3 regions of the Pseudaquabacterium inlustre genome follow, and region 1 is predicted to be linked to each of the others. Evidence: predicted binding sites of a transcription regulator. Region 1 holds the regulator's gene; each other region holds the start of a gene.
The links. Region 1 encodes sigma-54, which starts transcription at its own class of promoters, with help from an activator protein. Its sites were predicted from a motif close to TGGCANGNAANCTGCTTT; they were not measured.

Region 1 (4,392 bases):
AGGCTGGCAGGTGGTGCAGGCCAGCGGCACGGCCGACAAGCCGGCCCGCGTGAAGCAAAAGCGCGACGGCATCGACGAGAGCGTCGAGGGCCAGGCCCAGCGCATCGACTACGACAGCAAGACCGGCGTGATCCGCTTCGAAGGCGCGGCCGTGGTGCGGCGCCTGCGCGGCGCCACGCTGGCCGATGAGATCCAGGGCGCGCGCATCGTCTGGGACGGCCAGGCCGAGACCTTCAATGTGCAGGGCGGTGGGGCCACCACCGCCACCAACCCCGGCGGCCGCGTGCGCGCGGTGATCACGCCACGCCCCGGCACCGAGGCCGCCGCCGCGATGGCCGCCGAGGCCGCGTCCGCACCCGCGCAGGCCCCGCTGAAGAGCACGCCGGCCCTCGGGGAGCGGCGGTGACATCCGCCCAGGCGCCAGAGCGCGTGGCGATGGCGGCGCAGCCCCCGATCGGCCAGAGCCAAGGGCTCCAAGGGCTGACGGTCCAGGGGCTGCAAAAGAGCTACGGCTCGCGCCAGGTGGTCAAGGAAGTGCACCTGGCCGTGGGCGCCGGCGAGGTGGTGGGCCTGCTGGGCCCCAACGGCGCCGGCAAGACCACCACCTTCTACATGGTGGTGGGTCTGGTGCGTGCCGATGCCGGCGAGATCCGCATCGACGGCCAGGCCGTGCAAGGCAAGCCCATCCACCAGCGCGCGCGCATGGGCCTGAGCTACCTGCCGCAGGAAGCCTCGATCTTCCGCAAGCTCACGGTCGAGGAGAACGTGCGTGCGGTGCTCGAGCTGCAGGTGGGCGCCGACGGCCGGCCGCTGGCGGCCACCGAGATCCAGCAGCGCCTGGACGGCCTGCTGCACGACCTGAGCATCGAGAAGCTGCGCGACTCGCCGGCGCCGGCACTGTCGGGCGGCGAGCGTCGCCGTGTCGAGATCGCCCGCGCGCTGGCCACGCAGCCGCGCTTCATCCTGCTCGACGAGCCCTTCGCTGGCGTCGATCCGATCGCGGTGATCGAGATCCAGCGCATCATCGGCTTCCTGAAGCAGCGCGGCATCGGCGTGCTGATCACCGACCACAACGTGCGCGAGATGCTGGGCATCTGCGACCGCGCCTACATCATCAGCGAGGGGCGCGTGCTGGCCGAAGGCACGCCGTCCGAGATCGTCGAGAACGCCGACGTTCGCCGGGTGTACCTCGGCGAGCATTTCAAGATGTGATGACAGGCCCGAAGTCATGAAGCCTTCATTGCAGGTCCGCCTGTCGCAGCACCTGGCGCTGACGCCCCAGCTGCAGCAATCGATCCGCCTGCTGCAACTCTCCACGCTGGAGCTGCACCAGGAAATCGAGCAGATGCTCGAGGCCAATCCCTTCCTCGACGTGGAGGACGGCGGCGACGACTCGCTGGCCTATGGCCTGGAACGCGTGGCCGCCACGCCGGAGAGCGGTGCCGGCGCCGAGCGCGAGAAGGAGCGCCTGAGCGAGCGCGAGGACGCCGGCAGCGACGAGCCTGCCGGCGTGGACACCGCCGAGTTCGGCGCCACCGAGCGCGACGACTGGGAGAACGGCACCGAGCGTGACGACTTCGACGGCATCCGCGAGGCGCCCAGCAACAGCCCCTCGGGCAGCGGCGACGACGACTTCGAGCCGGTGGACGCGGCCAGCAGCGGCCCCACGCTGCAGGAGCACCTGCGCCGCCAGCTGCTGGGCATGCGCCTGTCGGACGAAGACGCGGCCACCGTGATGGTGCTGATCGAGAGCCTGGACGAGGACGGCTGGCTGGCCGACCCGCTGGCCGAGATCGCCGAGCGCGTGGCCGCCTCGCTGGACATCCCCGAAGACGACCTGGAGGCGCGCGAAGACCTGTTCGAGCGCCTGCGCTGCGGCCTGAAGTGGCTGCAGAGCCTGGAGCCCACCGGCGTGGGCGCCGCCAACCTGGGTGAGTGCCTGTGCCTGCAACTGCGCGAGAAGCCGGCCAGCCCGGCGCGCAAGCTGGCCATGCGCATTGCCGAGCAGCACCTCGAGCTGCTGGCGCGGCGCGACATGAAGAAGCTGACGCAGGCCACCGGCGCTGATGAAGCGCTGCTGCGCGAGGCCCAGGCGCTGATCCTGACCTGCGAGCCCAAGCCGGGCCGGCCGTTCACGCGCGCCGAGGCCAACATCATCGTGCCCGACGTCATCGTGCAGAAGGCCGGGCGCGGCTGGAAGGCCGTGCTCAACCCCGACGTGATGCCCAAGCTGAAGATCAACGACCTCTATGCGCAGGCCATCCGCGGCCAGCGCAACGGGGCCGCGGGTGGGCTGTCGTCGCGGCTGCAGGAGGCGCGCTGGTTCATGAAGAACATCCTGCAGCGCTTCGACACCATCCTGCGCGTCAGCCAGGCCATCGTCGAGCGGCAGAAGGGCTTCTTCACCCACGGCGAGATCGCGATGAAGCCGCTGGTGCTGCGCGAAATCGCCGACGAACTGGGCCTGCACGAGAGCACGATCTCGCGCGTGACCACGGCCAAGTACATGAACACGCCGTTCGGCACCTTCGAGCTGAAGTACTTCTTCGGCTCCAGCCTGAACACCGAGGCCGGCGGCAACGCCAGCTCCACCGCCGTGCGCGCGCTGATCAAGCAGCTGGTGGCCAACGAAGACCCGGCCAAGCCGCTGTCGGACAGCCAGCTGTCGGACATGCTGTCCGAGCAGGGCATCCAGGTGGCGCGGCGCACGGTGGCCAAGTACCGCGAGGCGCTGAAGATCGCGCCCGCCAACCTGCGCAAAGCCCTTTGACCAAGACCCCCCGTCCGCCGATCGGCGGCTACAAGACCCAGCGCCACACCGAGGCGCGTGGGCCCGGCCCGCGTTCCGGCGGCCCTGGCGGTCCGGCCATGCGCGGTCCCGGTGGCCCCGGCATGCCGGCCCGCGGCCCGGTGCGCCTGCCCGTCAAGGCCATCGCGCCGGTGGGCGACACGCCGGTGTCGCTGTTCCTGCCCTGTGCCGCTGGCGTCGAGCCGCTGCTGGCCGACGAGGTGGCGGCCCTGCTGGGCGTGGACCGCGCCGTGGTGCCGGCCGACCCCAGCCGCCGCCGCGTGGTGGAGCAGCGTGGCGGCGTGCAGGTGCTGGGCGATGCCCGCGTGGCGATGCAGCTGAACCTGCACAGCCGCCTGGCGCAGCGCGTGCTGTGGCCGCTGGCCTTCGGCCCCTACGAGAGCGAGCACGACCTGTACGACCTGGCGCGCCGCGTGCCGTGGGGCGACTGGATCACGCCCGAGCAGACCTTCCGCATCGACACCAGCGCCACGCGCAGTCCGCTGCAGAGCCTGAACTTCGCCACGCTGCGCGTGAAGGACGCGCTGTGCGATGTGCTGCGCGACGCCACCGGCAGCCGCCCCAGCGTCGACACCCGCCACCCCGATCTGCCGCTGGTGCTGCACCTGACGGCCGACACCGCGTCGCTGTATGCCGACACCTCGGGCGAGGCGCTGTTCAAGCGCGGCTGGCGCGACGAGCGCGATGGCGGCCTGAAGGGCGAGGCGCCACTGAAGGAAACCCTGGCCGCCGCGATGCTGGCCGCCGCCGGCTGGCAGGGCCGGCCCGAAGACGGTGCGCTGCTCGACCCCTGCTGCGGCGCCGGCACCATCGCCATCGAGGCCGCGCAGATCGCCTGTGGCATCGCGCCGGGGCTGAAGCGCCGCTTCGCCTTCGAGCGCATGCTGCCGTTCCGCACGCAACTGTCCGCCTGGGGCCAGCTGAAGGCCGAGGCGCAGGCGGCCGTGCACGCGCCGGCCGTGGCCATCCACGCCGGTGACGTGAGCTTCCGCATGACCGACTTCGCCGCGCGCAATGCCCAGCGCGCCGGCGTCGGCCATGCCATCGTCTTCAAGACCGCCGACGCGCTGCAGCGCCCGCCGCCGGCCGAGGCCGGCCTGCTGGTGTTCAACCCGCCGTACGGCGAGCGCATCGAGGCCAAGGGCTCGCGCGGCGAGCGCGGCGCCGAGCGCGCGGTGCGCGAGGGCTTCGCTGAAGGCCCTGCGGGTGCGCCCGAGGGCGAGAAGGACGCCGCCGGCGCCGCCTTCTTCAGCGGCCTGGCCGCGCACTGGAAGCGCGCCTATGCCGGCTGGACGGCCTGGGTGCTCAGCCCCGACATGAAGCTGCCGCAGGCCCTGCGCCTGAAGGAAGCCCGCCGCGTGCCGATGTGGAACGGTCCGATCGAGTGCCGGCTGTTCCGCTTCGACCTGATCGCCGGCTCGGCGCGGGCGCCGCGCGCCGAGTGATCAGCGCGCCGGCCGCACCTGGCGCAGCCACAGCAGCGCGGCCCCCATCAGCGCCAGCGGCAGCAGCGCGCCCAGGTTCATGGCCTGCCAGCCGCCGGTGGTGACCAGCGCGCCCGAGCTGAACGAGGTCAGCGTCAT
Region 2 (4,392 bases), on a different contig from region 1:
CAGCACGCCGCGCAGCAGGCCGGCGATGCACAGCGCGCCCACCATGTAGGCGCTCCAGCCCATCAGCAGGAACAGCGCCACCCGGTCACCGGCGCGCGCGTGGTTGAACGCGGCCGGGATGGCGATCAGCATCGGCATCGGCCCCAGCACCGTGGCCGTGGCCTGGGTGGCGCGGTAGTCCAGCGCGCCGGCCAGCGAGGCCACCAGCCCCAGGGACGACAGCAGCGCCACGGCCATCAGGCCGCGGTGCGTCCAGGGGTTGCGCCCGGCGGTGCGCAGCGCGCCGGCCACGAACAGGCCGCCGCCGGCCAGGGCCAGCAGGATGGCCTGGGGCGCGATCTTGTCCAGCGGCCCCGACTGCTCGCTCCACAGGTGCTGCTGGCCGATGCCGAAGTAGGCGACGAAGAAGGTGGTCACCCCCACCAGCAGCAGGGCGTACTGCAGGAACAGCGCCTCGCGCAGGCTGACCCAGTGCGACAGGCTGTACAGCAGCAGCGCCGCCGCCACGCCGATCAGCAGGCCCTGCTGCAGCTGCGAGGCGTACTCGGCGTCCTGGAAGACGTCGGGCTTCTGCAGCGAGATCGGCAGCACCATCGAGCTGGTGGTCTGCACGCGCAGCAGCAGCTCGTAGCGCACGCCGGGCTCCAGCGTCAGGCCCAGGGCGTGCGGCCGTGCGCGCACCGGCCGCTCGGCAAAGGGCAGCGTGTTGCCCAGCTGACGCTCGAGCACCGGCCGGCCGTCGCGCAGCAGGGTCACGCGCAGATCGTTCAGCGGCGGGTAGTCGATGCTGAACATCCACTGCCCGTCGCCCTGCGTCACCTGCAGCGGCAGCAACAGCCACACCGTGTCGCGGCGCACGCCCAGGTTGCCCTCGGGGCCACCGGGCGGGCGGAACTCGTGGCGGCGCGCCAGCACCTCGTCGCGGCCCAGGCGGTGGCCGGGGTCGGACAGCACGCGCACCGCGCGCCAGGCCAGCACATCGGGCTGGCGATCGTCGAGTTGCAGCGTCCACGCGCTGTCGCGCACCGGCAGGGCGTCGCCATCGGCCGCCCGCACCGGCGTGGGCACGTGGATCAGCAGCAGGGCCAACAACACCAGCGCCCAGCCGCGCCGAAGCAGGCGCCAGGCCAGTGCGCCGCCACCCGCAGGACGGGCCGGCGGCCGGCGGCAGGCGACGGCGACATGCGGCGAAGACGGGAACATGCGTGGGCAGCCCGTGACAGCCTGGGCGGGCGAAGTGGAGGGATCCCGTGGACTATCGGCCGCCACGCGCCGGACTTGAGCCCCTTCGCTGCTTCACTGTTCCGCGCCTGCGCCCCTGCATTCGCGGGGAGCGCCACCCCCAACCGGCGCCCACAGGCGGCCGTGTCACGCCGCCTTCATGGGGCCGCCCTACCGTGCCGGACAGCCGGGTGCGCACCGCGCCCGCCATCGACACCCCTGCACGGAACCCCCCATGACCCCGAACCCGCTGACCCTGGTGCTGGCTGCTGCCACCGCCGCCGCCCTGGCCCTGCCGGCCCAGGCCGCACTGAACACCGGCGACATCGCCTTCACGGCGTTCAATGCCGACGAGGACGGCCTGTCCTTCGTGACGCTGGCCGACATCGACGCCAACACCACCGTCTACTTCAGCGACAACGAGTGGACCGGCAGCGCGTTCAACACCGGCGAGAGCTACACGCGCTGGACCTCGGGCAGCGCCACCGTGGCCGCCGGCACCGTGGTGCGCCTGTCGGCCTTCGACAAGACCACGCTGAGCGCCTCGGTGGGCACGCTGTCGCGCGTGACGGTGAGCGGCAGCAGCAACTGGGGCATCGCCTCCAGCAACGAAACCGTCTATGCCTACCTGGGCAGCAGCGCCACGGCCCCCACCACCTTCCTGGCGGCCATCACCAACGGCAGCTTCGCGGTCGATGGCGGCCTGACCAACACCGGCCTGACCGAAGGCAGCAGCAACGCCATCCGCCTGAATGCGCTGGCCACCACGGCCACGCCCGACTACGCCGAGTACACCGGCCCGCGCAGCGGCCTGGCGAGCTTTGCCGCCTACAAGACCACGTTGGCCGACCTGAGCCACTGGACCGTGGACACCAGCAACGGCACCTACAGCGCCACGGTGCCCAACACCACCGCCTTCACGGTCAGCAGCGTGCCCGAGCCCGAGAGCTACGCGCTGATGCTGGCCGGCCTGGCGGGCCTGGGCTTTCTGACGCGCCGCCGTCGCGGCTGAATCGAGGGCAAACCGCTCTACTCTAGCCTGACCAAACGGTCAATTTCGGGCTTGCACGCCCCGAGTTCACGGGGCCTGCGTGGCGCAGCTTCTGCATGCCGGAGGCGACGATGCGGTGGACGGTTGACGGGTGCCCCACGAAGGCGCTCCGGCCGCCACCGCATCGACCTTTCACACACCACTGGAGTGCATTGCATGAAGAAGTCCCTGACCGTTGCCGCCCTGCTCGCCACAGCCATCCACGCCGGTGCGGCGGTGTCGATCACCGATTCCAGAACCGTCTACACGCAGGACTTCGACACGCTGGCCAGCAGCGGCACCACGGGCTCGGTGCTGCCTGCGGATTGGGTGTTCAGCGAGGCCGGCACCAACGCCAACACCACCTATGGCGTCGGCACCGGCAGCAGCAATACCGGCAACACCTACAGCTTCGGCGCCGCCGGAAGCACGGAGCGCGCACTCGGAGGTCTGCAATCGTCACCGCTGACGCCGAGTTTCGGCGCCTCGTTCCGCAATGACGCCACCCGCACCATCACCGCGGTGAACATCCAGTATGTCGGCGAGCAATGGCGACTGGGCACGGTCACGCGCACCGATGCACTCAACTTCGAGTACAGCCTCGATGCCACATCGCTGAGCACCGGAACCTGGACCGCGGTGACCAGCCTGAACTTCGTGGCGCCCAACCAGGGCCCGACCACGGGCGCGCTCAACGGCAACAGCAACGCCAACCAAGCGGCCCTGTCGGGCAGCTTCAACACCTCCTTGGCCAGCGGTGCCACGTTCTGGATCCGCTGGACCGATTTCAACGCCATCGGTGCCGATGACGGCCTGGCCATCGACAACTTCCAGCTGACGGTCACGCTGGCACCGGTGCCCGAGCCCGCGACCCAGGCCCTGCTGCTGGCCGGCCTGGGCGCCGTGGGTCTGCTGGCCCGCCGCCGCGGCACGCGCGCCTGAGTGCCAAGGCACGCCGCACCGCCCTTCACCTTCACCGAATTTCCATGACCACCCACGTCAAACTCCCCTCCCGCCCCCGGCGCCTGCTGGGCGTGCTGTCCGCCGCCCTTCCCCTGGCCTGCCTGCTGGCCGTGCCTGCACACGCCGGCGTGGTGATCAGCCAGGTCTATGGCGGCGGCGGCAACTCCGGCGCGCCCTACAACAGCGACTTCATCGAGCTCTTCAACAACGGCTCCGACGCGGTCAGTCTGGCCGGCTGGTCGGTGCAGTACGCGTCCAGCACCGGCACCTCGTGGCAGGTGACCACGCTGCCGGCCGTGACCCTGCAGCCCGGCCAGTACCTGCTGGTGAAGGAGGCCTTCGGCGCCAACACGGCTGCGGCGTCCCTGCCCACGCCGGATGCCACCGGCACCATCGCGATGTCGGGCTCCGCTGGCAAGGTTGCACTGGCCAGCAGCACCGCCGCGCTGAGCGGCGCAACACCGTCCGGCGCCACCGACCTGCTGGCCTACAGCGGCTTGGGCAACAGCACCGCCGCGCTGCGCGACCAGGGCGGCTGCGCCACCACCGTGACCAGCGCCGCCCCGGCCCCCCGCAACACCGCCAGCACGCTGGCCCCCTGCGCCAGTGCGCCCGCGCCGGCACCCGCCCCCGCGCCGGCGCCTTCGCGCAGCATTGCCGAGATCCAAGGCAGCGGCGCCACCAGCCCGTTCGCGAACCAGCCGGTGCAGACCACCGGCGTGGTCACGCGCGTCACCAACTACGGCTTCTTCATGCAATCGGCGCAGGGCGACGGCAACGACGCCACGTCCGACGGCATCCTGGTCTACATCGGCAGCGCGCCGGCAGCCGATGTCACCCCTGGCAAGCTGGTGCAGGTGAGCGGCACGGTCACCGAGTTCCCCGCCGCCGGCAGCACCGTCACCGAGATCACCGGCCCCACCGTCACGGTACAGAGCAGCGGCTTCACGGTCACGCCCGTGCCGATCACGCTGCCGGCGACCGGCGGCCTCGAACGCTACGAGGGCATGGTGGTGTCGCTGTCGGGCCCGCTGACCATCAACCAGAACTACTTCCAGGCCCGCTACGGCCAGCTCACGCTGTCGGCCGGTGGCCGGCTCGAGACGCCGACCAACCGCTACCGTCCGGGCTCGGCGGAAGCCACGGCGCTGGCGTCCAGCAATGCCGCTCGCCGCATC
Region 3 (4,392 bases), on a different contig from region 1:
GTTGAAGCCGAACCAGCCCACCCACAGCAGCGAGGCACCCACCATCGTCAGCGGCAGGCTGTGCGGCGCCATGGCTTCACGGCCATAACCCACGCGCTTGCCGATCATGAAGGCACCGACCAGGCCGGCCACGGCGGCGTTGATGTGCACCACGGTGCCGCCAGCGAAGTCCAGCGCACCCCACTGCCAGATCAGGCCGGCCTTGGCGTTCATCGCGTCGACCACGTCCTTGCTGGCGTAGGCGTCCGGGCCCATCCAGTACCAGACCATGTGGGCGATCGGGGCGTAGCTGAAGGTGAACCACAGCGCCGAGAACAGCAGCACGGCCGAGAACTTGATGCGCTCGGCGAAGGCGCCGACGATCAGGCAGCAGGTGATGCCGGCGAACGTGGCCTGGAAGGCCGCGAACAGCAGTTCGGGGATGTAGACGCCCTTGCTGAAGGTGGCCGCCATCGCGAACTCACCCTTGGCCGCGTCGAACACGCCCTTCAGGAACAGCCGGTCGAAGCCGCCGATGTAGGCATTGCCCTCGGTGAACGCCAGGCTGTAGCCGTACAGGGCCCACAGCACGACGATCAGCGAGAACGTGACCAGCACCTGCATCAGCACCGACAGGATGTTCTTGCTGCGCACCAGGCCGCCGTAGAACAGCGCCAGGCCCGGCACGGTCATCATGATGACCAGCAGGGTGGAGACCAGCATCCAGGCGTTGTCGCCCTTGTTGGCCACGGGGGTGGAGGCGGCCGCGGAGGCCGGCTCGGCGGCCGCCGATGCGGCAGCAGCCGGCGCCGCCGGTGCAGCGGCAGCCGGGGTCGACGCGGTGTCGGCCGCGGCCGAGGCGGTGGCCGCCGGGGCCGAGGCCGCGCCGTCCTGCGCCAACGACGTGCCCGCAAAGCCCAGGACCGCGAGGCCCAGGGCGAGGGAAGCAAACAGCTTTCTCATGATCGCGTGTCTTTCGTGGAGGTTCTCTTCTTGCCGGATGGGATGCGGCTTACAGCGCGTCCTTGCCGGTCTCGCCGGTGCGGATGCGCACCACCTGCTCGAGCGGCGAGACGAAGATCTTTCCGTCGCCGATCTTTCCGGTGCGGGCCGAGCCCTCGATGGCCTCGATCACGCGGTCGACGATGGCGTCGTCCACGGCGGCCTCGATCTTCACCTTGGGCAGGAAGTCGACCACGTACTCGGCGCCGCGGTACAGCTCCGTGTGGCCCTTCTGCCGGCCGAAGCCCTTGACCTCGGTCACGGTGATGCCTTGCACGCCGATGGCGCTGAGGGCCTCACGAACTTCGTCCAGCTTGAACGGCTTGACGATGGCGGTCACCATCTTCATGGCTTTGCTCCAGGGAGTTCAGAAGTTGTACTTGACGCCGACAACCAGCGCCGCCTTGCCCAGGAACTTGCTGCTGTTGGCGGCAGCGCCCGGCACGTAGAAGCCCTTGTCGGCGTCGGTGCCCACCAGCGCGACGCTGGGCACGATGCCGCCGAAGTCCTTCGACACGGTGATCGAGTAGTCGGTGTACGAGGCGTTGGCCGTGTTCTTGACCTTCTGGTAGCCCACGTGCGGCACCACCGACAGACCGGCGACCTCGAACGTGGCCGACAGGTCCAGGTAGTAGCTGTTCTTGCTGTCGACGTTGCCGAACAGGTTGGTGAAGCCGTGCGAGTACTTGGCCGTCACCGGGCCGTAGGTCAGCGCGCCGTACAGCTCGGTGGTGTTCGGGTTGCGGTAGGCGGCCGACCAGGCCGGCGTCACGGCGCTGGGGTACCAGTAGTTCAGCACGCCGACGTCGTAGGTGAAGTCCTTGCTGATCTCGCCCTTGTAGCCGCCGTACAGGTCGACCTCGAGACCGGCGTCGCCCGACGCGTCCTTGATCCACTTGATCGTGGAGGCCCAGGCACCCAGGTAGAAGGCGCCCTTGGTGTAGTCGACGCCACCCTGCAGCGCGGGCTTCAGGCGGGTCTGCGAGATGCCGCGGTAGCGGTAGTCGGACACCGCACCGATGTTGTAGGCCAGGCCGTCGTCGGCGAACGCCAGGCTGGGCACGGCGGCGGCGGCGGCGGCGGCGAGGGCTGCGCTCAGGATGATCGAGGTCTTCTTCATGGATGCTCCGGTGTGTCGTGGTGGAAGGTCGTTGGCTGTGCAACTTCTGCAGCTTCCGTGCCACCACCGATTCGGCACCCAGCCGCCCGATCGCCACGTTCACGCCAGCGCAACACGCCCCAGAGCGGTGAGCCTGCGCCGAGATGCGGCGCAAATGCGCACCGCAACGGCGCGAGCCCACAAAACGCACCACTGCGGTGCATAAAGCAGGGCTTGCCACCCGCCCCGAGCCCGTGCACACAATCGGCGCACACCCACAACGCATCGGGAGGAGGCACCACGATGTCGCTGGCCGTGATCACCAGCCGGGCCCTGGACGGGCTGGACGCGCCCCCGGTGCAGGTGGAAGTGCACCTGGCCAACGGCCTGCCCAGCTTCACGCTGGTGGGCCTGGCCGACACCGAGGTGAAGGAGGCGCGCGAGCGCGTGCGCGCCGCGCTCACCACCTCGGGCTTCACTTTTCCCCACAACAAGCGCATCACGGTCAACCTGGCGCCCGCCGATCTGCCCAAGGAAAGCGGCCGCTTCGACCTGCCGATCGCGCTCGGCATCCTGGCCGCCGACGGCCAGCTCGATGCCGCCAAGCTGGCGCAGGCCGAATTTGCCGGCGAGCTGAGCCTGGCCGGCGAACTGCGCCCGGTGCGCGGCGCCCTGGCCTTGGCGCTGGCCTTGCGGCGCACCGGCGCCAACCGCACCCTGGTGCTGCCGCAGGCCAGCGCCGAGGCCGCCGCCCGCGCCGGCGGCGTGCAGGTGTGCGGCGCCAGCCACCTGATGGACGTGGTGCGCGCGATGCGCCCCGACAGCGACGAGGCTCCCGCTGAAGCACTGCCGGTCGTCATCCCGCCGCCGCCCGCCCCGCCGGCTGCCAGCCCGCCGGATCTGCGCGACGTGCGCGGACAGGCCGCCGCCAAGCGCGCACTCGAGATCGCCGCGGCCGGCCGGCATTCGCTCCTGATGGTGGGCCCGCCTGGCAGCGGCAAATCGATGCTGGCCCAGCGCCTGGGCGGCCTGCTGCCGCCCATGAGCGACGACGAAGCGCTGGACAGCGCCGCGCTGCAGGGCCTGGCCGCCGCAGGCTTCGACGCCGCGCGCTGGCGCGAGCGGCCACACCGGGCGCCGCACCATTCCGCCAGCGCCGTGGCCCTGGTGGGTGGCGGCTCACCGCCGCGGCCGGGCGAGATCTCGCTGGCGCATGGGGGCATCCTGTTCCTGGATGAACTGCCCGAATTTCCCCGCAGCGCGCTCGAGGCCCTGCGCGAGCCGCTGGAAACGCGGCGCATCACGATCTCGCGCGCGGCGCGGCAGGCGCAGTTTCCGGCCGCCTTCCAGCTGGTGGCGGCGATGAACCCCTGCCCCTGCGGCTGGCTGGGCGCCCAGGTGGCCGGGCGCAGCTGCCGCTGCACGCCCGAGCAGATCAGCCGCTACCAGGGCCGGCTGTCGGGCCCGCTGCTCGACCGCATCGACCTGCAGGTGGAGGTGGCCGCCGTGGCACCGGCCGAATTGCTGGCCCACGCTGAGGGCGAGCCCAGCGCCACCGTGGCCGAGCGCGTGGCCCGCGCCGCCGAGCGCCAGACGGCGCGCCAGGGCAAGGCCAACGCGCTGCTGGAAGCCGCCGAACTGGACGCGCTGGCCGACCTGGCGCCGGCCGCCGCGCAGTTCCTGCAGCAGGCGGCCACGCGCCTGGGCTGGTCAGGCCGCGGCCTGCACCGGGTGATCAAGGTGGCCCGCACGATTGCCGACCTGGCCGGCGCGGCCGAGATCGGCGTGCCGCAGGTGGCCGAGGCGCTGCAGTACCGGAGAGCGTTGCCGGGCGCTTGACCGCTTGAACGGCTTCAGCCCAGCACCGGCGCCAGCAGGCGCCGCGCGGCGGCCTCGTCCAGCGCCTCACCGGCGGCCCAGGCGGCCAGCTGGTCGTCGCCGATGCGGCCCACGTTGAAGTACGCCGCCTCGGGGTGGGCCAGGTAGAAGCCGCTGACCGAGGCCGCCGGCGTCATCGCCAGGCTTTCGGTCAGGCCCATGCCGATGTCCTCGGCGTTCAGGGCCTGGAACATCGCACGCTTGACATGGTGGTCGGGGCAGGCCGGGTAACCGGGTGCCGGGCGGATGCCGCGGTACCGCTCGGCAATGAGCTGCTCGTTGCTCAGCGCCTCGTCGGGCGCATAGCCCCACAGCTCGGTGCGCACGCGCTGGTGCAGGCGCTCGGCAAAGGCTTCGGCCAGGCGGTCGGCGATGGCCTTCAACATGATGGCCGAGTAGTCGTCGTGGTCGGCCTCGAACTGCGCCGTCTTCTT

Region 2: the regulator sigma-54 is predicted to act here: its motif matches at 2,314-2,331, upstream of AACH10_RS24230 (PEP-CTERM sorting domain-containing protein).
Region 3: the regulator sigma-54 is predicted to act here: its motif matches at 2,147-2,164, upstream of AACH10_RS23370 (TorF family putative porin).

What each region holds. Positions count from the first base shown of each region.
Region 1 is NZ_JBBUTH010000008.1:161,152-165,543, reverse strand. It holds gene lptA (lipopolysaccharide transport periplasmic protein LptA) at 1-406, shown strand, start outside; gene lptB (LPS export ABC transporter ATP-binding protein) at 436-1,212, shown strand; gene AACH10_RS15310 (RNA polymerase factor sigma-54) at 1,229-2,770, shown strand; gene AACH10_RS15305 (THUMP domain-containing class I SAM-dependent RNA methyltransferase) at 2,767-4,254, shown strand; gene AACH10_RS15300 (MFS transporter) at 4,255-4,392, opposite strand, start outside.
Region 2 is NZ_JBBUTH010000011.1:336,286-340,677, reverse strand. It holds gene AACH10_RS24240 (diguanylate cyclase domain-containing protein) at 1-1,203, opposite strand, end outside; gene AACH10_RS24235 (PEP-CTERM sorting domain-containing protein) at 1,457-2,233, shown strand; gene AACH10_RS24230 (PEP-CTERM sorting domain-containing protein) at 2,429-3,193, shown strand; gene AACH10_RS24225 (ExeM/NucH family extracellular endonuclease) at 3,238-4,392, shown strand, end outside.
Region 3 is NZ_JBBUTH010000011.1:138,906-143,297, reverse strand. It holds gene AACH10_RS23380 (ammonium transporter) at 1-942, opposite strand, end outside; gene AACH10_RS23375 (P-II family nitrogen regulator) at 992-1,330, opposite strand; gene AACH10_RS23370 (TorF family putative porin) at 1,349-2,101, opposite strand; gene AACH10_RS23365 (YifB family Mg chelatase-like AAA ATPase) at 2,384-3,919, shown strand; gene metH (methionine synthase) at 3,934-4,392, opposite strand, start outside.